Regions from separate parts of the Ectobacillus sp. OTK genome, predicted to be linked through region 2. Evidence: riboswitches for the same ligand, from Rfam matches in the RefSeq annotation. Region 2 holds a riboswitch; each other region holds the start of a gene.
The links. Region 2 has a riboswitch for thiamine pyrophosphate ahead of thiM (hydroxyethylthiazole kinase). Riboswitches for the same ligand answer to the same signal wherever they lie in the genome.
Positions count from the first base shown of each region.

Region 1: linked by a shared signal. The riboswitch ahead of tenA (thiaminase II) and the one ahead of thiM (hydroxyethylthiazole kinase) in region 2 are both predicted to bind thiamine pyrophosphate.
Region 3: linked by a shared signal. The riboswitch ahead of thiC (phosphomethylpyrimidine synthase ThiC) and the one ahead of thiM (hydroxyethylthiazole kinase) in region 2 are both predicted to bind thiamine pyrophosphate.

Region 1 covers NZ_AP048547.1:1,019,866-1,027,629, forward strand. The annotation lists tRNA gene AC6HZ4_RS05025 (tRNA-Lys) at 1-29, shown strand, start outside; tRNA gene AC6HZ4_RS05030 (tRNA-Leu) at 35-118, shown strand; tRNA gene AC6HZ4_RS05035 (tRNA-Gly) at 152-223, shown strand; tRNA gene AC6HZ4_RS05040 (tRNA-Leu) at 229-314, shown strand; tRNA gene AC6HZ4_RS05045 (tRNA-Arg) at 344-417, shown strand; tRNA gene AC6HZ4_RS05050 (tRNA-Ala) at 424-496, shown strand; tRNA gene AC6HZ4_RS05055 (tRNA-Ser) at 504-591, shown strand; tRNA gene AC6HZ4_RS05060 (tRNA-Met) at 615-691, shown strand; tRNA gene AC6HZ4_RS05065 (tRNA-Asp) at 696-771, shown strand; tRNA gene AC6HZ4_RS05070 (tRNA-Phe) at 775-850, shown strand; tRNA gene AC6HZ4_RS05075 (tRNA-Thr) at 886-958, shown strand; tRNA gene AC6HZ4_RS05080 (tRNA-Trp) at 966-1,039, shown strand; tRNA gene AC6HZ4_RS05085 (tRNA-Ile) at 1,044-1,117, shown strand; tRNA gene AC6HZ4_RS05090 (tRNA-Asn) at 1,145-1,219, shown strand; tRNA gene AC6HZ4_RS05095 (tRNA-Glu) at 1,223-1,294, shown strand; gene AC6HZ4_RS05100 (penicillin acylase family protein) at 1,627-4,005, shown strand; gene AC6HZ4_RS05105 (CBS domain-containing protein) at 4,059-4,478, shown strand; TPP riboswitch at 4,722-4,830, shown strand; TPP riboswitch at 4,895-4,995, shown strand; gene tenA (thiaminase II) at 5,081-5,773, shown strand; gene AC6HZ4_RS05115 (ABC transporter ATP-binding protein) at 5,748-6,509, shown strand; gene AC6HZ4_RS05120 (ABC transporter permease) at 6,506-7,255, shown strand; gene AC6HZ4_RS05125 (ABC transporter substrate-binding protein) at 7,252-7,764, shown strand, end outside.
Region 2 covers NZ_AP048547.1:5,429,521-5,437,284, reverse strand. The annotation lists gene desB (Delta(10) desaturase DesB) at 142-1,236, shown strand; gene AC6HZ4_RS26855 (DUF8451 domain-containing protein) at 1,786-3,210, shown strand; TPP riboswitch at 3,487-3,598, shown strand; gene thiM (hydroxyethylthiazole kinase) at 3,844-4,656, shown strand; gene thiD (bifunctional hydroxymethylpyrimidine kinase/phosphomethylpyrimidine kinase) at 4,666-5,472, shown strand; gene thiE (thiamine phosphate synthase) at 5,492-6,151, shown strand; gene AC6HZ4_RS26835 (spore germination protein) at 6,298-7,764, shown strand, end outside.
Region 3 covers NZ_AP048547.1:1,388,485-1,396,248, reverse strand. The annotation lists gene AC6HZ4_RS06815 (amidohydrolase family protein) at 76-1,392, shown strand; gene AC6HZ4_RS06810 (purine-nucleoside phosphorylase) at 1,450-2,268, shown strand; gene AC6HZ4_RS06805 (NCS2 family permease) at 2,382-3,653, shown strand; gene AC6HZ4_RS06800 (NupC/NupG family nucleoside CNT transporter) at 3,838-5,019, shown strand; TPP riboswitch at 5,490-5,604, shown strand; gene thiC (phosphomethylpyrimidine synthase ThiC) at 5,740-7,521, shown strand.

The DNA of each region.
Region 1 (7,764 bases), 1.1 Mb from region 2:
GGTCGAAGGTTCGAGTCCTTCATGGCTCACATTTGCGGGTGTGGCGGAATTGGCAGACGCACCAGACTTAGGATCTGGCGCCTTTGGCGTGGGGGTTCGAGTCCCTTCACCCGCACCATTTACAATTGTATAGGATTGCAGTGTTTGTCATGCGGAAGTAGTTCAGTGGTAGAATACAACCTTGCCAAGGTTGGGGTCGCGGGTTCGAATCCCGTCTTCCGCTTTCATGCCGGGGTGGCGGAATTGGCAGACGCACAGGACTTAAAATCCTGCGGTAGGTGACTACCGTGCCGGTTCGAGCCCGGCCCTCGGCACTGCTTCATACAAAATATGTTCAACATATGCGCCCGTAGCTCAATTGGATAGAGCGTCTGACTACGGATCAGAAGGTTATGGGTTCGAGTCCTTTCGGGCGCGCTTTATGGGGCCTTAGCTCAGCTGGGAGAGCGCCTGCTTTGCACGCAGGAGGTCAGCGGTTCGATCCCGCTAGGCTCCACTTTTATGGAGGGTTGGTAGAGCGGCTTAATACACCGGTCTTGAAAACCGGAGACGGTAACACGTCCGTGGGTTCAAATCCCACACCCTCCTCCATTTTATATTTAGTATATTATCGTCGCGGGGTGGAGCAGTCTGGTAGCTCGTCGGGCTCATAACCCGAAGGTCGCAGGTTCAAATCCTGTCCCCGCAACCAAAATGGTTCCGTGGTGTAGTGGTTAACATGCCTGCCTGTCACGCAGGAGATCGCGGGTTCGATCCCCGTCGGGACCGCCATTTGGCTCGGTAGCTCAGTCGGTAGAGCAGAGGACTGAAAATCCTCGTGTCGGCGGTTCGATTCCGTCCCGAGCCACCATTTGTTAAACTTTCTGGTTATAAAAAATATATTACGCCGGCTTAGCTCAATTGGCAGAGCAACTGACTTGTAATCAGTAGGTTGGGGGTTCAAGTCCTCTAGCCGGCATACCTTTAGGGGTATAGTTTAAAGGTAGAACTGAGGTCTCCAAAACCTCCAGTGTGGGTTCGATTCCTACTGCCCCTGCCAAAGAGGGCCTATAGCTCAGCTGGTTAGAGCGCACGCCTGATAAGCGTGAGGTCGATGGTTCGAGTCCATTTAGGCCCATTGTTTCAATTATTTAAATTGAATTATTCCGCAATAGCTCAGCGGTAGAGCAATCGGCTGTTAACCGATAGGTCGTAGGTTCGAATCCTACTTGCGGAGCCATATGGCCCGTTGGTCAAGTGGTTAAGACACCGCCCTTTCACGGCGGTAACACGGGTTCGAATCCCGTACGGGTCATTAAAAAAGAGTCAGCAATATTTGCTGGCTCTTTTTTTGTTCATATAAAGAATAAATAATTTAAGGAACTGATATTTTATCGATTCTTTTTATATAGAAAAAGGGAAATAGAGTAAAAAAAAGAATATTATATAAGATTTTCTCTAAAGGGAGACATATAATGGAACTAATATGGACAAAGACGTGGACCGCTAAATCGGAGGTTTAAGAAGATGAAGAGGGAGAACTTAGGAAATTTAAAACAGTGAATTATAAGTGAGGCAAATGGATAATTTATTTCAATCCTATTACTAAATAGAGCTTTTCCAATCTCATAAAGGAGTGTGGGCATGATGCAGGATACAGTCACTCAGCAGCAGTCAAAACAAAGAAGATGGGTTCGATTTCTTGTTATATTTACCGTTTCTATTTTACTACTCCTTACAGTTGCCTATACAGGTGGGACATTATATGTAAAAAGAAGTTTGCCCGTTATTAAGGGGGAAATTTCCTTAAGAGGATTGCAGGACTTGGTAACGGTCACGAGAGACCAAAATGGAGTACCGCATATTGAAGCAAAAAATCTGCATGATTTATATGTGTCTCAAGGGTACGTAACAGCACAGGATAGATTATTTCAAATGGATTTAAGTCGTCGGCAGGCATCTGGCGAGTTGAGTGAAGTAATCGGTGAACAAACAATAGAACAAGATCGATTTTTTCTGACGCTTGGTTTACGAAGAGCAGCCGAAGCGTCCTATAATGTATATTCGAATGAAGCTAAACAGGTGTTAAAGTGGTATGCGGAAGGTGTGAATTTATACATAAATGAGGCACGAAAAGCAAATAAGTGGCCGATTGAATTTACATTTCTTGGTTATGAGCCAAAGCCATGGACACCAGTAGACTCTTTAACAATTGGAAAGTATATGGCTTTTGATTTAGGGGGACAGTGGAAGGGGCAAGCATTTCGTCAATATTTATTAAATACGGTGTCAGAGGAAAAGGCGCTTGATTTGTTCCCGGCTTATCCGAAGGACGCAGCTGAGATTATAGCTGCAGTAAAGCAAACACATTTAGATCTATCAAAGCTTTTTACAGAGGAAGTAGTTCCGCATGAACTAAATGGCAGCAGCAATTGGGTTGTAAGCGGAAGTAAGACAAAGTCTGGAAAGCCTATTTTAGCCAATAATTTGTCTGTGCCTCTTACTACACCGTCTACTTGGTATGAAACGCATTTGCAGTCTCCTGAGGTAAATGTAAGCGGAGAGGTATTGGCAGGTATACCAGGTATTGTTGTCGGTCATAATGAATTTGTTGCATGGGGGATTACCAATGTCGGTTCTGATGTGCAGGATTTATATATAGAAAAGCGAAATCCAAATAATCCGTATGAATTTTTACATAACGATACATGGGAGAAGGCTCAGGTCATTACAGATGCTATTCGTGTGAAGGACAAACCGGCAGTGGATGCTAAGACTGTCATTACAAGACATGGACCGATTATTTCTGGGCTTGAGAATAAAGAAGAAATTGCACTGGCTCTCAAATGGACAGCATCTGAGCCGTCTGCAGAGCTTGAAGCGATTATTCGTATGAATAGGGCAAGGGATTGGAACTCATTTAAGGAGGCACTTACATATTTTCATGCACCGGCACAAAATTTTGTGTTTGCTGCAAAGGATGGAACAATTGCATATCGGGCAAATGGAAAAATCCCGATTCGGAAAAAAGGGGACAGTCTTCTTCCAGTACCTGGATGGAATGATGAATATGAATGGACTGGTTATATTCCTTGGGAAGAGCTTCCAACAGTTGTAAATCCGCAAGAAGGATTTATTACAACTACCAGCAATCAGATAAAAGATCGTTCTTATCCGTATCATATAAGTAATACATGGACACAGACATATCAAGCTTCTCGTATTCAAGAGGTACTACAGCAAAAAAACACGTTTACAGTTGAGGATATGGAAAAGCTGCAGATGGATCAAATGAATCTCAAGGCACGCGAATTTGTTCCTCTTTTTCTGCAGCATATAAAAGAGGAGGAGCTAACGAAGCAAGAGAAGGAAGCGATTTCTCTCTTAAAGAAGTGGGACTTTACGGATGATCGAAGCTTAGGGGCACCGCTCCTGTTTCATACATGGATGCAGGAGATTGGAAATGTCTTATTTGAAAAGGATATTTCAGAGGATATGCAGAGATTGTTTGAAGAAAAGGAACAAGTTATTGATGAACTGCTTCGAAAAGCGCAAAATGGCCAGCCTGGACCGTGGATACAAGAACAAGGTGGTCTGGATAAGGTACTAAAAAAATCCCTAACAAGGGCGGTACAGAGCATTGAGAAGACGCAAGGGCCAAGTGTCAGAGACTGGCAATGGGGTGGCTTTCACCGTCTTGTCTTTACGCATCCATTGTCTCACATAAGACCTTTTAATTATTTGTTTAACCTGGAAACGCCTATTCCGATTGGAGGAAGCAGTGTTACGGTGCAGTCATCGGGCTCGAATGCTGAAGGTTTTGCTGATCGTGGAGCATCTTCACATTTTGTGATAGATCTAAATGATGTAACAACAGGCCATCATATCGTTGCTCCTGGGCAGTCAGGCCATACTCAGAGCGAGTGGTACCATGATCAAATGAAGGATTGGGTGATCGGGACGTATCATACAACATCGCTCACTGAGAAATCTGGGAGTATCCTCCGTCTTCTTCCTGCTCAATAAATAAATGAAAGCAGTGAATTTGGTTATAATAGTAGTTGCAAGGAGGGATTGCAATGACAACAGTAAGAGACCTAATGAGTACAGATATTTCATACTGCACTCCAGTGGATAATGTGTATGAGGCAGCTGTAAAAATGAAGCAAGAGGACGTTGGGATTATCCCAATTGTAGAAAACAATCGCTTAGTTGGGGTTGTTACCGACCGTGACCTTGTAATTCGCGGTATTGCGGATAAAAATCCTGGCTCTAACAAGATTACAGAAGTAATGACAACAGACATTATTAGTGTGTCTCCATCAGATCCAGTCGAAAAGGCGACTGAATTAATGGCTCGTCATCAAATTCGTCGTCTTCCAGTTGTAGAGAACGGACAGTTAGTGGGAATGCTTTCGCTTGGAGATTTAGCTATTGAAAAATATGCAGATGATCAAGCTGGTTATGCGTTGAGTGAAATTTCAGAGCATCATGAGTAAGAAAATATAAGGTGGCTTGAGTAGAAGAGATATCCTTTTTGGGTCACCCTATGCGATGAACCGTTATCATAAACCTAGTAAAAATAAGGGTTATGGCAACGGTTCATTTTTTGTAGAAAAAGGGTTGGATCCATCTGCTTTTCACACAATTACATACTTTACATGAATAATGTATTTTTAATATTTCTAGTAAACCTCTTGCTGTATTGTGTAACCCAGTGCTATACTAGCACTGTTAATAATAAATTGTGCTAGGGGAGCTGGTATGGCCGGCTGAGAGTAAGACCGATAGTCTTTTACCCTTTTACCTGATCTGGATAATTCCAGCGTAGGAAAGCGAAAACGGATGATGAACGTACTAGCCCGATTTCCCCTTACCTGGAAATCGGGTTTTTTGATATATTTTTATATTTTTATACTTCCACTAGGGGTGCAATGAAGCTGAGAAAGGTATAAACCTTAACCCTTATTACTTGACCTGGATAATCCCAGCGTAAGGAAGTGGCAAGCAGCAACCATTTTAAATGATTGTATGTGGCCGTTTCTTGTTAGAAGCGGTTTTTTAATTGAATTTCAGTTCGACATTTAAAGGAGGAGCAAGAATGAAGTTTTGTGATAGATTATTTCAAAACGTGCAGCCAATTTGGGAGAAAAGTCATCAGCATCCGTTTGTGAAGGGGATTGGAAATGGAGAACTGGAATTAGATAAGTTTCAGTTTTATATTATACAAGATTATTTGTACTTAATTGAATATGCAAAGGTATATGCTTTAGGTGTTGTGAAGGCTCAGGATTTGCAGGTAATGAGCAAATTTGCTTGGCAAATTGACGGGATATTAAACGGTGAGATGAACATCCATAAGGAATATGCAAAGCGTCTCGGTATTTCAATAGAGGACATGGAACAGGCAAAGCCGGCATCAATGAATCTTGCTTATACGAATTATATGCTGTCTGTATCACAAAACGGGACGCTTGCTGAGCTTGTTGCTGCGCTGTTACCTTGCATGTGGAGCTATTGGGAGATTGGAAAGCGCCTTAACGATGTGCCAGGGGCGAGCGATCATGAGTTTTATGGAGAATGGATTCGCGGCTATAGCTCGGAGGAGTATGCGGAGCTTTGCATCTGGGTTATTGATTTAATGAATGAACTGGCGGAAGGAAAGTCAGAGAAGGAATTGGCGCATCTAGAAGAGATTTTTATGACAACAAGCCGTTTTGAATATTTATTCTGGGATATGGCTTACCGCAAGGAGATGTGGAGCTTCGATGAACAGTGTTCTACAATTTCATAACGTTTCGTTTTCTTATCCAGGAGACGGAAAAACTGTTTTAAAAGAATTAGATCTTACGATTCAAAAAGGTGAGTTCATTAGTTTAGTTGGACCGAGCGGCTCTGGGAAGAGTACCATTTTACGCCTTGTTACCGGACTCGAGGAAGTACAGCAGGGAAAAGTCGTTGTGAATGGGAAAAGCATTCAGCCGAGAGACGGAGCGGTCGGCTATATGCCGCAGCAGGATTTGCTGCTGCCTTGGCGGACAATTGAAGAAAATGCCGCTATTCCATTAGAATGCCGCGGAATGAAGCGAAAAGAGGCGTATGCAAAGGTGCGGGAGTATCTTCCTGTTTTCGGGCTAGATGGCTATGAGCGAAAGCATCCAAAGGATCTGTCGGGAGGGATGCGTCAGCGAGTTTCCTTTCTGCGAACCTTCTTAACCGGGGCGGATGTACTTCTACTTGATGAACCGTTCAGTGCGCTCGATGCAATTACCAAGGTGAACATGCAGGAATGGCTGTATGAGCAATGGAGGAAATGGGAAAAAACCATTATGTTTATTACCCATGACGTAGAGGAAGCTTTGTTCCTTTCCAATCGTGTGCTCGTTGTTACGGAACAGCCGATTTGCTCTCTTACCGAACTGACTGTTCCTCTTGGAAAAGAGAGAACACGTCGTGATTTGGCGAGACCTGAATTGCTAGAGCTAAGAGAAGAACTCATCGGCATGTTAAAAGGGAAGGTGCAGGTATGAAGCAGTTCTCTTATTTACCGGCATTTTTCGTTGCTATTGTTCTTCTAGCCGGCTGGGAAGTTGGAGCACGTATTGTAAATGAAATGTATATTTTGCCGTCTCCAAGTGCAATTGTGCAGAAGATATGGGATTTGCGAGATATTTTATTTACGGTTCATCTTCCCGCTACGCTTCTTATCGTCCTAATCGGCCTTGCGATTTCCATTGTGCTTGGGGTGGGACTTGCTGTCATGATGAGTGTAAGTCCATTCGCGGAGAAGGCTTTCTACCCGTTGCTTGTTGCGTCGCAAACGATTCCGACCACCGCTCTGGCACCGTTATTTGTGCTTTGGTTTGGCTATTCCATTTGGAGTAAGGTCGTTGTCACAGTTCTCATTGCCTTCTTTCCGATTGCGGTGAATACGTATGATGGCTTTCGATCTGCGAAGAAGGAATGGGAAGAGCTGCTATTCACATACGGAGCAAGCAAACGAGATATTTTCTTAAAGCTGCGCATCCCTGCATCGCTTCCGTACTTTTTTTCAGCTCTCAAGGTCGCAGTACCGATGAGCGTTATAGGTGCGGCGATTGGAGAATGGCTCGGAGCACAGGCAGGACTTGGCTATTTTAGTAAAAGAATGATGACGCAGCTAGACGGGGCCGGCGTGTTCGCTCCTATTTTTCTTTTATCTTTGCTAGCAATTTTGTTTGTAGTTATCGTATCGCTGCTAGAAAAGAAATTTATCAACTGGAGGAAATACTTATGAAATGGTTTATTCGTTTGGTTGTTGCTGCCTTGCTGGTAACAGTAATGGCAGGCTGTTCACAAGGAACGGACAGCGCTAAGAAAACTGAGAAAAAAGAAACAAAAGAAGTAACCGTGATGCTTGATTGGTACCCAAATGCAGTGCACAGCTTTATTTATACGGCGATTGAAAAAGGATATTTCAAGGAAGAGGGCATTAACGTGAAGGTACAATTTCCATCTAATCCAACAGATCCACTCACGTTAACAGCTGCTGGAAAAGCAACAGTAGGTCTCTACTATCAACCGGATGTTGTCATTGCGAAAGCAAACGAAGGTATTCCAGTGAAATCGATTGGGGCAGTTGTACGTTCTCCGTTAAATCATGTTGTGGCTTTGAAAGACTCAAATATTAAGTCACCAAAGGATTTGGAAGGAAAGACAATCGGGTTCCCAGGTACGCCGCTTAGCGAAGAATATGTAAAAACAATGGTGAAGGCAGACGGTGGAGATCCAAGTAAGGTGAAAATT
Region 2 (7,764 bases):
CCAAATAATAGAATCAGAAAATGAGCAAAAACTTGTGCGGAAGCTGCTGCTGGAAAGACTGCATGGGTTTCTTATTAATACAGAGGCAAGTAGGCATCATGCTTTTTCTGGAATAAGTCATAAAAGTAAAGGGGTATATTGATGAATGAATTGCGTACGTTTGGGTGGTATGCAGCCCGTGTAGCTCCGCATCTGCCGAAAGAAGCTTTTCAGCCTGTTCCTTCCCGGCTTTGGGGCGGACTAGCTTATCTTATTGTTGTAGTTTCTGGAATTGTAGCGATTGGGACATTTGATTTAAACATGTTTGTCAAGCTTGCAATTAGTATTGTGTTAGGCTTGAGCTACGGCGGACTAGGCCTTTTTGCTCATGAGGTTTTGCATGGTACAGTAATACGGAATAAGAAATGGCGTGATATTATAGGCGCTATCGGCTTTTGGCCATTATGTGTCGGACCTAGGATTTGGAGAAAGTGGCACAACATGGAGCATCACATTCATACACAGGATGAGCATGAGGATCCAGATGCATGGGCAACTCTTGAAAAATTGCAAGAACGGCCATTATTGCGGAAAATTTATAAGCTGCCGATGTGGCTTCGTACTGTTATTAGCTTTACTTTACTGTCCTTAATGTTTACTTTCCATTCATCAAGAATGTTCAAAAGATATATTAATGAATTTAAGCCGAAAGATCGTCCAGTTGTTTGGATGCAGCTTATTTTACCTTGGGCAACCTGGATTGCCTTATTAGTATGGCTTGGCCCGGTTAAATGGTTCTTTGTCTACCTAATACCGCTTTTGATTGCAAACGCAATTGTAATGGGCTATATCTCAACGAATCATCGCTTAAACCCGCTTACAACGGTAAATGATCCGCTTGCGAATACGCTGAGTGTAACCGTTCCAAAATGGGTGGATGTTTTACACTTCCAATTCTCGTATCATGCGGAGCATCACTTATTCCCGGGAATGAATCCAAAATATTTCCCGATGGTAAAGGAAAAAGTGAAAGAAATGTGGCCGGATCGTTATTTTGAAATGCCGCTTACAACAGCGTTAGCTACTTTATGGAAAACACCAAGAATTTATCATAATCATACAGAGCTCATTGATCCTGAGACTGGGACTGTGTATGGCACTTTGGGACATGGCTTGGATCCTAACAATATTGAAGCTCAAAAGCTTGAGGATAGGGAAGCTTCTGTTCCTATCTATTCAAAGGTGAAAAATCAATAAATGACATGAAATGACCGTCATGGAGAATCCGGTACAATATAAGGATTCCACATGACGGTTTATTTGTGTGTTTTCTCATAAAGAATGGAAGAACCTTTAGACAGAAGCAGCTATAGAATTGGGTAAAGTTATCCACATTTAGAGGGAGATAAAAGGGAAAAGGTTATCCACAGGTTTGTAGGTTGATAAAAAGATCTGTACGGTAAGCAGCTATTGCTGTATAAATTTGGCGAGTAAAAGAAATGGAAATACTTTTTATACCTGTATAACATACACTTGGGATGGAAGTATAAAACTTTGGGAAATATTGAGCTTCATTCTGCCTATAAGAGTGTATCAATGAACAATCCTGCAGGCTCCTTTTTGAATCCTGATCATCTCTTTTTCTTTTATTCTGAAGGATTACTTTTTGTTGCTTATGATACATACTGCAATACTTTATTGAGAACAACAAGAGATATGGGAAGAAAGATGGTAAAATAAGAATACAAATGAACAGATGAAATAGAAGGATATATGTAATGAGTTCGTAATAAAGGGAGAGTAAAAGTGAATAACCATACAAACATGAACCATCCAATTGATTATTCGGCAGCATCCCGAGACACTGTAATTCTGGAGCATTATGGACTAAATGAATTAAACTTTGAATCCGTTAAAAGCTATAGGGAAAAATTTGCTCTGACTAAACCAAATCACCCGTGGAACGGGCTTGAGACAAAAGAATTTTTATACAAAATCGGTGCATGGGGAAAGCTGCGCAATACAAGCAAGGAAGGTCTTACAGTCGCGGGTCTGCTTATGTTCAGTGAAGAAAGAATCATAACAGAAGTTTTTCCGCAATACTTTCTGGAATATAGAGAAAGCTTGCATGATGTCCTGAGCGGCAGCTGGTCTGAGAGATTCACCTCTCAGGATGGGACTTGGTCTGGCAACCTATACGATTTTTATTTTAAGGTGATGGATCACTTTGCGGAGAGCTTACCTGCAGATCATGTGAAAGAGAAGGTATGCCTTGCTCTCCATGAGGCACTAATCAATATGATTGTACATGCTGATTACTATATTGAGGGCGGGCTTGTTATTGAAAGGGATGCACAATCTATTCGATTTTCCAATCCGGGCTTGCTGCGTATACCTGTTGAACAAGCCTTTGAAGGCGGGATCAGCAATCTGCGTAATCCAAATGTATTTAAGATGTTTATTTTAATTGATCTTTGTCAAAGAGCCGGATTTGGTTTGAAAAGCATGCGCTTAACGTGGAAGGACTATCAGTGGCCGCAGCCTCAGATAGACCAGGACATGCAGCTGGAACGGACGATCCTAACGCTTAGCATGTCTGAAGACACTACCCAAGGTCAACTGGAGTGGATGCATGAAATTGCTTCAACATATTACGACTATGAAGCTGCTGTGAGCTCCATAAATAACGCTGACAACTCCGTAAATAAAGGGGGTAGCTCCATAAACAATGAGTCAAACTCCATAAATAAAGAAAGTAACTCCATAAATAACGATCTTGACTCCATGAATAGGGAGTATAACTCCTTGAATAACGAGTCGGACTCCGTAAACAAAGAAAGTAACTCCGTAAATAACGTTGATAACTCCGTAAATAGCGAAGAGAATCATCCTGTGCTAGAGGAGATGCCGGTCTTTTTAGAAAATACAGAGGCTATAGACACACAAAAAGTAAATGTTATAGCAGAGGATACTGAGAAAGAGCTATGGGCGATCGCGGAGACGGCAAGAAGGAAGAAACGTCTGAGCCCAAGTAAAATGGAGGAAATCATTTTGCAGTTGCTCGTGAAAAAGCCCCTTATGTTAAAAGAACTATCTCAGTTGCTGGAGCGGACATCAGACGGGCTTCGAAATAATTATTTGGCAAAGCTGCTGCAGGAAGAAAAGATAAAATTGAAATATCCAGATCAACCGAATCATCCGAAGCAGGCATATTTGTTTCGGGAAAAGTAAATTGTAACGCCCCCTTCTACTAAAATATTTCCCGGGTGAGGATCAGTGCAGAGTTTTCCTTTCTAAGGCAGCGATTTTAACGAATCTTGCCTAGAACTTCCCTTCTTTAAAAAATACGGAAAACTTGTAATGTACGTCCCTTTAATCTATTCACTAACTACGAAGACGTTTTTCCTTTTCCCAGGAAATTAGGTTTTGGATATTTGTTTCAAGTAATCTGTATGTGTACGAATTCGCTTGAAATTCTTACAGCAAAGGAGTAAGATTCCTATATAATTATAATAGCTCGGGAGCCTGTGGAAGCAGGCTGAGAGTACGGCTGAACCGCCGTAGACCGTTTGAACCTGTTGGGTTATGCCAGCGCAGGGAGAGCCGTAAAAAAGAAGTCTACGATTGGGAGAATCCTCAATCTAAGCGAGACACTTTGCCCGCGCAAGGTGTCTTTTTTTATAAGAGTTAGGAAAGGATCGCTTTTTTGCGGGGACACCGCCCTGCTCCCACAGTCAGCTTCTTGTGGAGAAAGAGCTCCGCCCGCCCAGGCAAAAAGCGCCTCAATGTGCGGAGAACTGTCTCCTTTGGGAGCAGGGCGGACCGTGTCCGCTTTTCTTATTGATTAAAAGGGGATGAGATCTGATGAATATGCAGAAAATTGGAGAAGTATTACAGAAGGTAAGAGAGACAAATCCGCTTGTACACAACATTACAAATGTTGTTGTGACAAACTTTACAGCGAACGGCTTGCTTGCGCTTGGTGCATCGCCGGTTATGGCTTATGCGAAGGAAGAGGTTGCCGATATGGCGAAAATCGCAGGGGCGCTTGTGCTTAATATTGGTACTTTAAATGAGACTGAAATTGAAGCGATGATCATTGCTGGGAAATCCGCAAATGAAAGCGGCGTTCCTGTTATTTTAGACCCAGTAGGAGCAGGAGCAACAGCGTACCGTACACAAACAGCTCGTAAAATTGTGAGCGAGGTGCAAATTGCTGCATTAAGAGGAAATGCGGCAGAGATTGCAAATGTTGTTGGAGAGAATTGGACAATCAAAGGAGTAGATGCAGGAGCCGGAGCGGGAGATGTTGTTGCGCTTGCGCAAAAAGCGGCTGTGCAGCTTCATACGACTGTTGTGATTACAGGAAAAGAAGATGTTGTTACAAATGGAACAAAAACATATATCGTCCGCAATGGACATCCGATTTTGACAAAGGTAACGGGAACAGGCTGTTTATTAACATCCGTTATTGGCGCATTTGCGGCTGTAGAGAAGGATGTCGTGGAAGCTGCAGTAGCAGCACTTGTCAGCTATGAGGTGGCAGCAGAAATCGCAGCGAAAAAGACGGTAGAAGAAGGCCCAGGCAGTTTCCAAATTGAATTATTAAATCAATTATCTAAGGTAAGCGCGGCTGACGTGACACAATACGGTTCAGTTGAAAAAATCGCGGAATAGGTGATGACAATGAGAACATATAAAGCACTGACAATTGCAGGCTCTGACAGCGGCGGCGGGGCTGGCATTCAAGCGGATTTAAAAACATTTCAAGAGCTAAAGGTATTTGGTATGTCCGCTTTGACAGCTGTCACAGCACAAAATACCCTTGGTGTGCAGGGGGTGTATCCGCTAGCTGTAGAAGCTGTTGGACAGCAAATCGAATCGATTGGCACTGACTTAGGAACAGATGCAGTGAAAACTGGGATGCTCTTTAGCGGTGAAATCATTCAGGAAGTGGCTGAGAAAATTCGAAAGTTCGGCTGGAAAAACATCGTTGTTGATCCCGTTATGATTGCCAAGGGTGGTGCACCGCTTCTTCAGCAGGAAGCGATTGCCGCACTAAAGGAATATTTGTTGCCGCTTGCGACAGTAGTAACGCCGAACATTCCGGAGGCGGAGGCGTTAACAGGCATGTCCATTCAGACGCTGGAGGACCGTAAGGCAGCAGCAAAGCGTCTGCTTGAAACCGGTGTGCAGTATGTGGTGATTAAAGGCGGTCATGATGATGCCGAGGATGAAGCCATTGACTTGCTGTTTGATGGACAAGAATTCTTTTATTTTACAAGCAAGAAAATCGAAACGAAAAACACGCACGGAACGGGGTGTACGTTTGCTGCTGCGATTGCAGCTGAGCTGGCAAAGGGCAATAGCGTACATGCGGCAGTCCAAACAGCGAAGGACTTCATTCAGGCCGCGATTGAAAACCAACTTGGAATTGGAAACGGTCACGGACCGACGAATCACTGGGCATATCAGCAGAAGCAGCACGTCTAACGATAAGGGGTGAAGCCAAATGGCAAGAATTCAAAGTGATGCAATGCGAGAATTACTAAAGGTCTATTTTATTGCCGGAAGCGTAAACTGCAAGAAAGACTTAGTTTCTGTTGTAGAAGACGCAATTGACGGCGGGGTTACTCTGTTTCAATATCGCGAAAAAGGCAATGGTGCTTTGACGGGGGATGCGAAGTATGAGCTGGCAAAGCGAGTGCAAGAGCTTTGCAAAAGCAAAAATGTTCCATTTATCGTAAATGACGATGTAGATCTTGCTTTAGCACTTGATGCAGACGGTGTTCATATTGGACAAGAAGATGAAGCTGCTGCGAGTGTTCGCGAGAAAATCGGGGATAAAATTCTTGGTATTTCCGTTCATACACTTGAGCAAGCGCAAAAGGCCGCTGCTCAAGGTGCAGATTACTTCGGCGTAGGTCCTATCTTCTCAACACAAACAAAGGAAGATGCAAGAGATGCGCAGGGAACGGCTTTAATTGAGCTGTTTAAGGATCATAAAATAGAAATTCCGATTGTTGCCATAGGCGGTATTACAGCTGAGAATACTCCGCCTATTATAAAGGCTGGTGCAGATGGCGTCTCTGTTATTACTGCAATTAGCCATGCTGAATCAGTGTATGAAGCAGCAAAGAAGCTAAAGGAAGCAGTGTTTCAAACCATTTAAAATAGAATATGTGCATTACCTACTATGCTGAAAAGGGCAGGCCTCATATTTGATGGGCCTGCTCTTTTTGTACTTAAAAAATTGGCATTCTTTTCATAGAAGTTTCTCTTGTTGCAAATAATGAAAGAAATGGAAGGGGTGATAGTATGAAGCCATTCAAAGGTTTTAGCAGCAGGGACGAAGAAAAAAATAAGGCTTCAAAGGAAGAGGAAACAAAATCCGTACCTGCTCCGTTATACGAAAATCTTTCTTACAACCTAAAGGAAATAACTTCTGTTTTTGCCAAAAGCAGCGATATCATAATTCGGGAAGTTGTGGTAGGAAGTGAGTATAAACGGCGCATTGTATTAATCTATACAGATGGTTTAGTTAATACACAGGTCATCGATGATTCTATTTTACAGCCATTAACAGTCCATATGAAAGAAACCTTTGATAATGTGCAGATGCAAAGCGCGGAAAAGGTATTTCAGTTCCTATATACATCAGCTCTTTCCAGCGGCGGTATAAAAATCATTGAGAATTTTCCAGAGTTATTTATGGAGATTTTGTCGGGAAACACAATTATTTTAACGGAAGACTATCATAAAGCATTGTCCGTTTCTACGCCAGGCTGGAAGGATCGGGGCGTAGGTGAAACAGAGATACAAACTGTAATTCGCGGTTCAAGGGAGGCCTTTTCTGAGACAATCCGAACCAATACAGCGCTTGTAAGAAGAAGGATTAAAGACGAAAATCTTTGCTGCGAGCAGCAGGTAATGGGAAAACAAACGAAAACGACGATAGCTATTATGTATATAAAGGGAATCGCTGAGGAAGGCATCATTCGTGAGGTAAAAGACCGGTTACATCGTATTGATATAGATGGAATTTTGGAGAGCTCGTATATTGAGGAAATGATTCAAGATGACTACATAACTCCATTTCCAACCATCTATAATACGGAGCGCCCGGATATTGCTGCAGCTGGTCTTTTGGAAGGAAGGGTAGCTATCCTTGTAGATGGCACGCCCATTGTTTTATTAGTACCGGTTATATTTGGCCAGTTCTTTCAATCATCTGAAGACTATTACGAGCGGCCGGATATTGCAACACTTATTCGTATCGTTCGGTATATGAGCTTTTTTATTGCATTGTTAGGTCCGTCTCTTTATGTTGCCATTACTACCTTTCATCAGGAGATGCTGCCTACGCAGCTTTTAATCAGCCTGGCAGCACAGCGGGAAGGAGTGCCGTTTCCGGCCTTTGTTGAAGCCATTGTTATGGAGGTTACTTTTGAGATATTGCGTGAAGCGGGAATTCGCATGCCTAGACCAATGGGGCAAGCGACATCCATTGTCGGGGCATTGGTAATCGGTCAGGCTGCGGTAGAGGCTGGCTTTGTTTCTGCCGCGATGGTCATTGTTGTCTCAATTACAGCTATTTCTAACTTTACATTTCCAGCTTATAATATGGCTATTTCTATTCGTATACTTCGTTTTGTAGTGATGATTTTTGCGGCTTCCTTCGGGTTGTTTGGTATTACAATGGCTTTGTTAGCGATCATTCTCCATTTGTGCTCGCTCCGCTCCTTCGGCGTGCCGTATATGTCAGCCTTTGCACCCTTTAATAGT
Region 3 (7,764 bases), 1.5 Mb from region 2:
CATGCGTACTTGTCCGTCCTTTTAGGAAGGCATGGAGAAACAATAGCTTAATCATACGAAATCATTTTGGAGGAGATGTTATTGAATACCGCTTATGTAAACGCTACCTTTTTCACCATGGATAAGGAAAATCGAATCTTCAAAAATGGCATTATGATTGTTGAGAATCAACTCATCTCCTACATCGGTCCATATTCTGCAGAATGGCTTGCAAAGGCAAATCAGGTGGTAGATCTTGGCGGAAAATGGGTTCTGCCAGGATTGGTAAATGCCCATTCTCATATAGTGATGACTCTTTTGCGCGGCATTGGAGATGATATGCTGCTAAAACCGTGGCTGGAAACCCGAATATGGCCAATTGAAGCCCGGTTTACAACGGAAATTGCTTCTGTAAGTACCCAGCTTGGTATTTTAGAGATGTTAAAATCCGGAACAACTACATTCTCAGATATGTTTAATCCCAATAGCATAGATCCCGATGCTGTAATACAGACGATTGGGGAAACCGGGATTCGTGGAGCCTTTTCTTATACGATTTTTAGCTTAGGCACGAAACAAGAACAGAAAGCAAACCTCATGGGAGCTGAGCGTTTTGCTAAAAGCTATAAAATGGCTGCTGATGACCGTCTAACAACGATGGTAGCGCCCCATAGCCCGTATGCTTGCACGCCAGAAGCTCTTATTGAAAGTGCACGGATTGCTAAAGAAAATGATTTGATGGTACACATTCACGTTTCGGAAACGGATTTTGAAGTGCTAGATATTGAAAAACGTTACGGAGTTCGTCCTGTCGAGCATCTTCGCCGTTTAGGTCTCTTTGATCAGCCAACTGTGATGGCTCACGGTGTGATGCTCAATGATGAAGAGCGGGCGATATTAAAGCAGTATGATGTACGGGTTGCCCATAATCCAATCAGCAACTTGAAGCTTGGCTCAGGCATTGCCGATGTCGTTCGTCTTCTAGATGCCGGAATAAAAGTAGGAATTGCAACAGACGGCGTAGCTTCCAATAACAATTTCGATATGTTTGAGGAGATGCGAACCGCTGCACTGCTGCAAAAAGGTATCTATAAAGATGCAACTAAGCTCCCGGCCCCAACGACGCTATCCTTGGCCACACGAGTAGGAGCTGAAGCCATTGGTATGAGTCACACAGGTTCTCTGGAAATAGCTAAAAGGGCTGATTTCATTACAATTTATCCGTATGACAAGGAACATCTACAACCACTTAGTGAAGCGTATTCACATTTGCTTTATGCAGCATGCGGACGCGATGTATGCGATGTGTACATCGATGGCAGGGTAATTGTGAAAGACCGCTGCTGCTTAACTATAGATGAAGAAAAAGTGATTGCTGAAGTGAATCGTCTGCAGGCTAGCCTTTCAGGATAAACTCCAGGCATATTAAAACTTTCAATTTAATTTTTAACATTTGAGAGGAGAAAAAACATGAGGCTTAGCGAAAAAATTCAACAAACAAAGGAATACTTGCTTTCCAAGGTGGATCAATCCCCATTGATTGGCCTAGTCCTAGGGTCTGGACTTGGCATATTAGCAGACGAAATTGAAAATCCAATTGCCATTCCTTACGATGTCATTCCTCATTTTCCCGTTTCTACCGTGGCAGGCCATAAAGGTCAGATAGTGATTGGCGATTTAAAGGGTAAGCGTGTAATCGCAATGCAAGGACGATTTCACTACTATGAAGGTCATGCACTTGCGGCTGTTACCTATCCTATCCGTGTCATGAAAGCGATTGGAGTTGAGCAAATTATTGTAACAAATGCAGCAGGCGGTATTAACTCAGCTTTTAAGCCTGGTGACTTGATGATCATTCAAGACCATCTCAATTTAACCTCCCAAAATCCGTTGATTGGACCTAATGAAGAGGAGTTTGGAGAAAGATTTCCAGACATGTCCGAGGCTTATTCGAAGAAATTGATTGCTTTAACAAAAGAAGTAGCAGCCAAGGAAAAAATAAAAGTCGTGGAAGGTGTCTACGCTGGAGTGATTGGACCTAGTTATGAAACACCAGCTGAGGTTAAGTTCTTGGGGAGAATCGGAGCGGATGCTGTTGGAATGTCCACTGTTCCAGAAGTAATCGTTGCCAGACATTCCGGGTTAGAGGTTCTGGGCATTTCCTGTATTAGCAATATGGCAGCAGGCATTTCTGAACACTCTTTAACGCATGATGAAGTAATGGAAACAACCGAAAAAATCAAAGCTCAATTTTTGCAATTGGTCAAAGAAGTCATTGTTGCAATGTAGAAGAATTTCGATTCTGAAAAGCTCATACATCCAGCATAGGCCAAAGAAGGCTGATTGTCCGGGCAAACATAGTTGGATCGAAATGGAGGAGTAGAATTGTGATTCAGCGTTTCATGCAATATTTTCAATTGGAAGCACACGGGACGACGTGGAAAAGAGAGTTAACGGCAGGGCTAACCTCTTTTTTCACAAGCGCCTATATTATACTGGTCAATCCCTTGATTTTAAAAGACGCTGGAATTCCATTAAGCGCTAGCGTCATAGCAACCATTATTGCATCAATTGCAGGCTGTCTACTGATGGCCCTATGGGTTAATGCGCCGATTATTGTGATTCCCGGCATGGGGATCAATGCTTTTTTTAGTTATACGATGATTCAGTCTATGGGGCTCACCCCTCAACAGGGGATGACTGTGGTAATCATCTCAGGAGTTCTATTTTTTCTCGTCAGTATCACTTCTTTCGGAAATCAAATCCTATCGTCTGTCCCTGATTCGTTAAAACATGGGATCACAGTGGGCATTGGACTTTTTCTTACCTTTATTGGGCTGCAGAAAGGGGGAATTATTCAATCTAGTGAAACTACTCTCGTCGCCCTTGGCAATTTTGGAAGCCCTATTGCACTGTCTACACTAGCAGGCCTGCTGGTCACACTAGTGCTATTTGTTCGCAATGTCAAAGGGAGCCTATTAATCGGTCTCTTCTTTACTAGTATATTGACCCTTTGGATTACTGAAAAAAAGGAAATTACTAACAAAGGAATGGATTTTCACGCTTACAGCCAGCTGTTTGCCTCCAGCGAGTTCAGTATCCTACAGATTTCTTTCTGGATCGCCGTTTTTTCTATGACTATGATTCTTCTCTTTGAAAACATGGGATTGCTAAGCGGGATGCTGCCGGATGTTGAAAAGTTTCCTCGTGCTTACAAAGCAATGGCGATCTCTACGATTGCATCGGGAATCTTTGGAACCAGCCCGACCATTGCTTCCGCTGAGAGTGCATCCGGAATCTCAGAAGGAGGAAAAACTGGTATTCCTGCCCTAGTAACAGCAATCTTGTTTGCCCTCTCAATGGCAGCTTTGCCGTTCATTCAGCTAATACCTGAAAATGCAGTTGCTCCGGTATTGATTATCATTGGAGCATTAATGATGAAAAGTGTGATTAACATCCCTTTTCATGATTTTTCCGAGAGTTTTCCAGCTTTTTTAATTATCGTCTGTATTCCATTAACATCCAGTATCGCCGACGGTTTGGCCTTTGGTTTTATCGCATATCCATTAGTCAAAGTGGCGATTGGAAAGTGGAAATATGTGTCACCTCTCATTTACCTAATTGCCGTGCTCTTTCTGTTGAATATCGTCGCTTCTTCTGTACTTGTACATTAGTACGTATTTTATAAATAAAGAACAAATCTCTCTTGCACCGAACTTCACTCCTTAAAGTAGATACACAAGAAACATACAATGTCAAAGTACTTTAAGGAGTGTTTTGGATAAAACAACTTATCCTTTAAACTCTTAAATATAAGAAGGTTTTTATATTAAAATATTTTGTGGGAGGAAATACAGAATGAAATTTCTAATCTTTATACTCGGATTAGCTATTACTTTTTTACTAGCTTTTCTTGCAAGCAGTGATCGCAAGCAGATTAAATATAAACCAATTATGCTTATGCTTGTTATACAATTAGTGTTATCGTACTCTTTATTAAATACACAAATCGGATTTATATTAATTAAAGGAATTTCTGATGGGTTTGGAACACTCCTGCATTATGCAGAATCCGGTATTAATTTTGTATTTGGCGGTCTGGTTAATCAAGGAGAATTCTCATTCTTCCTTTCTGTATTGCTTCCAATTGTTTTCATTGCAGTATTAATCGGGATATTGCAACACCTCAAAGTTTTACCTTTTATCATTAAAGGAGTCGGTTTCCTATTAAGTAAAGTAAATGGTTTAGGAAAGCTGGAGTCCTATAATGCTGTTGCAGCAGCAATTATTGGACAAGGAGAAGTATTCATTACAGTAAAGGATCAGTTAAGCCGGTTGCCAAAAAGCCGATTATATACGCTTTGTGCCTCTTCCATGTCTACTGTTTCTATGTCAATTGTTGGTTCGTACATGAAAATGGTTGAACCCAAGTATGTGGTAACAGCACTTGTTTTGAACTTATTTAGCGGATTTATCATTGTCCACATTGTAAACCCTTACAAAATAAATGAAGAGGAAGATATTTTAGAGTTACAAGAAGAAAAAAAACAAACATTCTTTGAAATGTTAAGTGAATACATTACACTCGGATTTACTATTGCTGTTATGGTGGGTGCAATGTTAATTGGCTTTGTAGCATTAATGGCAGCAATTAATGGTGTATTCGACTATATTTTCGGTATCACATTCCAAAGTGTCTTAGGATATATCTTCTCACCATTGGCTTTCATTATGGGAATTCCAGCATCAGAAATGCTGGAAGCTGGTAAGATTATGGCAACAAAATTAGTTACAAACGAGTTTGTAGCAATGCTTGATTTAGCAAATGTATCAGCAGAGTTATCACCACGAACAGTTGGTATTTTATCAGTATTTCTTGTATCATTTGCCAATTTTTCTTCCATTGGGATTATTGCTGGTGCGACAAAAAGTATTGACGCAAAACAAGCGAATGTTGTTTCTCAATTTGGTTTAAAACTTTTATATGGAGCCACTTTAGTAAGTATATTATCAGGGACTATTGTTGGTGTGATGCTGTAATCTTTGAGTAGAATAGAAGAGCAAATGTAAAAGGGATAGCTCACGCTATCCCTTTTACAGCCCTCCTGATCAAACTTTATTTCTTGGTTCCGCATCTGTTTTTTAATCTCTACATACTTTCTCTTCTAACTTAGAAGCTTCCGAGCATAAGTTATTTCGGTTATCCATTTACTCTCAAGGCTAGCAGGAAATTTCTATTCTATGGCTCTAACGAAGAATTTTTGTACTAGAACCTAATCTTCCCTCTTTTTCAATGACTCTTATTTTACAAGAAAACGAATGTACGAAAAGATATAAATTCGTGCATTCAAATTGTTTACAGTCTTCAAAATAAAAACAAAATCCCCGCACATCTGCCGTAATATCCCGTTAGTCTTGAGGCACTATTCCAACGGCTTCGATAAAAACAGCTAAATATTCCCTTTACAATTCTCTCTATATTCTTTATAGTAAACTTGTAAAACTTAAAATTTTCAGACTAGGGGTGTCCAATAAGTTGGGCTGAGAGAGAAACACGATAAAGTTTCTTAACCCTCAGGACCTGATCTGGTTCATACCAGCGTGGGGAAGTTAGAATATCTACTACACATAATGATTAATAATTATTATGTACCTATCCTCTAACATCAGCCGGGTCCTATAACAGGTCCCGGCTTTTCATGCTGCAAGTGGATTGGATTTTGTCCTTTTTAATCATTTAAAAAAGGAGCGAATACAATCATGAAAAACAATTCTGTACAGGATATGAATTTTTCTATCATGTCTAGTTTCTCGGGAAGTAAAAAGGTCTATGTAGAAGGATCTAGACCAGACATTCAAGTTCCGATGCGCGAAATTCAATTAAGTCCAACAACTGGTTCATTTGGTGAAGAGGAAAATCCCCCTGTACGTGTGTATGACACAAGCGGCCCGTACACAGATACCAATGATTTAGTCGATATCCGCAATGGTCTCCGTCCGATACGCCGCAATTGGGTTCTCGAACGTGAGGATGTAGAGGAGTATGAAGGGCGAGAGATAAAGCCTGAAGATAATGGGTATAAAAAGGATGATCCACGAGCTAATGCACTTGTCTTTCCAGGACTCAAGCGAAAACCATTACGTGCAAAAAAAGGGAAAAATGTAACGCAGATGCATTATGCACGTCAAGGAATTATTACTCCTGAAATGGAATTTATTGCTATAAGGGAAAATGTTTCCCCTGAGTTTGTTCGGGATGAAGTGGCCCGCGGCCGCGCCATTATTCCTGCTAACATTAATCATCCTGAAGCGGAACCAATGATTATTGGACGTAACTTCCATGTGAAGATTAACGCGAATATCGGAAATTCAGCTGTTACTTCATCTATCGAAGAAGAAGTGGAAAAAATGACATGGGCTACTCGTTGGGGAGCAGATACACTAATGGATCTTTCCACCGGTAAAAACATCCATACAACTCGCGAGTGGATTATTCGAAATTCACCTGTTCCAGTTGGAACTGTACCTATTTATCAGGCACTTGAGAAAGTGAATGGAATTGCTGAGGATTTAACTTGGGAAGTGTTCCGCGACACATTAATCGAACAGGCGGAACAGGGTGTGGATTACTTTACGATTCATGCGGGTGTGCTTTTGCGATATATTCCATTAACAGCAAAGCGCGTAACTGGAATTGTTTCACGAGGCGGCTCTATTATGGCACAATGGTGTCTTGCCCATCATAAAGAAAACTTCCTTTACACTCACTTTGAAGAAATCTGTGAAATTATGAAAGCATATGATGTATCCTTCTCCTTAGGAGATGGCCTCCGTCCTGGTTCAATCGCAGATGCAAACGATGAAGCACAATTTGGGGAATTGGAAACATTGGGTGAACTCACAAAGATTGCATGGAAGCATGATGTGCAAGTAATGATTGAGGGACCGGGCCACGTTCCTATGCACTTAATCAAAGAAAACGTGGATAAACAAATGGAACTCTGCCAAGAAGCTCCATTCTATACTCTTGGACCGCTTACAACAGATATTGCTCCTGGCTACGATCATATTACTTCGGCAATTGGAGCTGCAATGATTGGGTGGTTTGGCACAGCAATGCTTTGTTATGTAACTCCAAAAGAACACCTAGGGCTTCCGAATAAAGAGGATGTGAGAGTAGGGGTTATTACATATAAAATTGCTGCTCACGCTGCTGATTTAGCCAAAGGTCATCCGGGTGCCCAAAAACGAGATGATGCCCTTTCAAAAGCAAGATTTGAGTTTCGTTGGAGAGACCAGTTTAACCTATCCCTTGATCCTGAAAGAGCAATCGAATATCATGATGAAACTCTTCCAGCTGAAGGTGCCAAAACTGCGCATTTCTGTTCCATGTGCGGTCCAAAATTTTGCAGCATGAGAATTTCACAGGATATTCGTGATGCTGCAAGGGAAAAAGGACTTGGTGTTGAAAGCATCATTGACGAGGGTTTAAAAGAAAAAGCAAATGAATTTAAAAAAACAGGCGGCGAACTCTACCTATAATACGTATAGCTGGAAAGGAGAATTCGATGCAGCGAGTGATCCAAATTAAAGAGGAAATAAGACAACTAAACAATCTGCTAGAACGGCTGAAGGAAGAGCTAATTAGCCTGCAAAACAATTGTAAGCATGAATTTATAAGCAATGGTTATGTACGAACCTGTACAAAGTGTCAGAGGGTAGAAAGTCTACATTGGTAATAGTAGTTTATAACACTTATTGTAAGAAAGTTTAGATAAAGTGTTA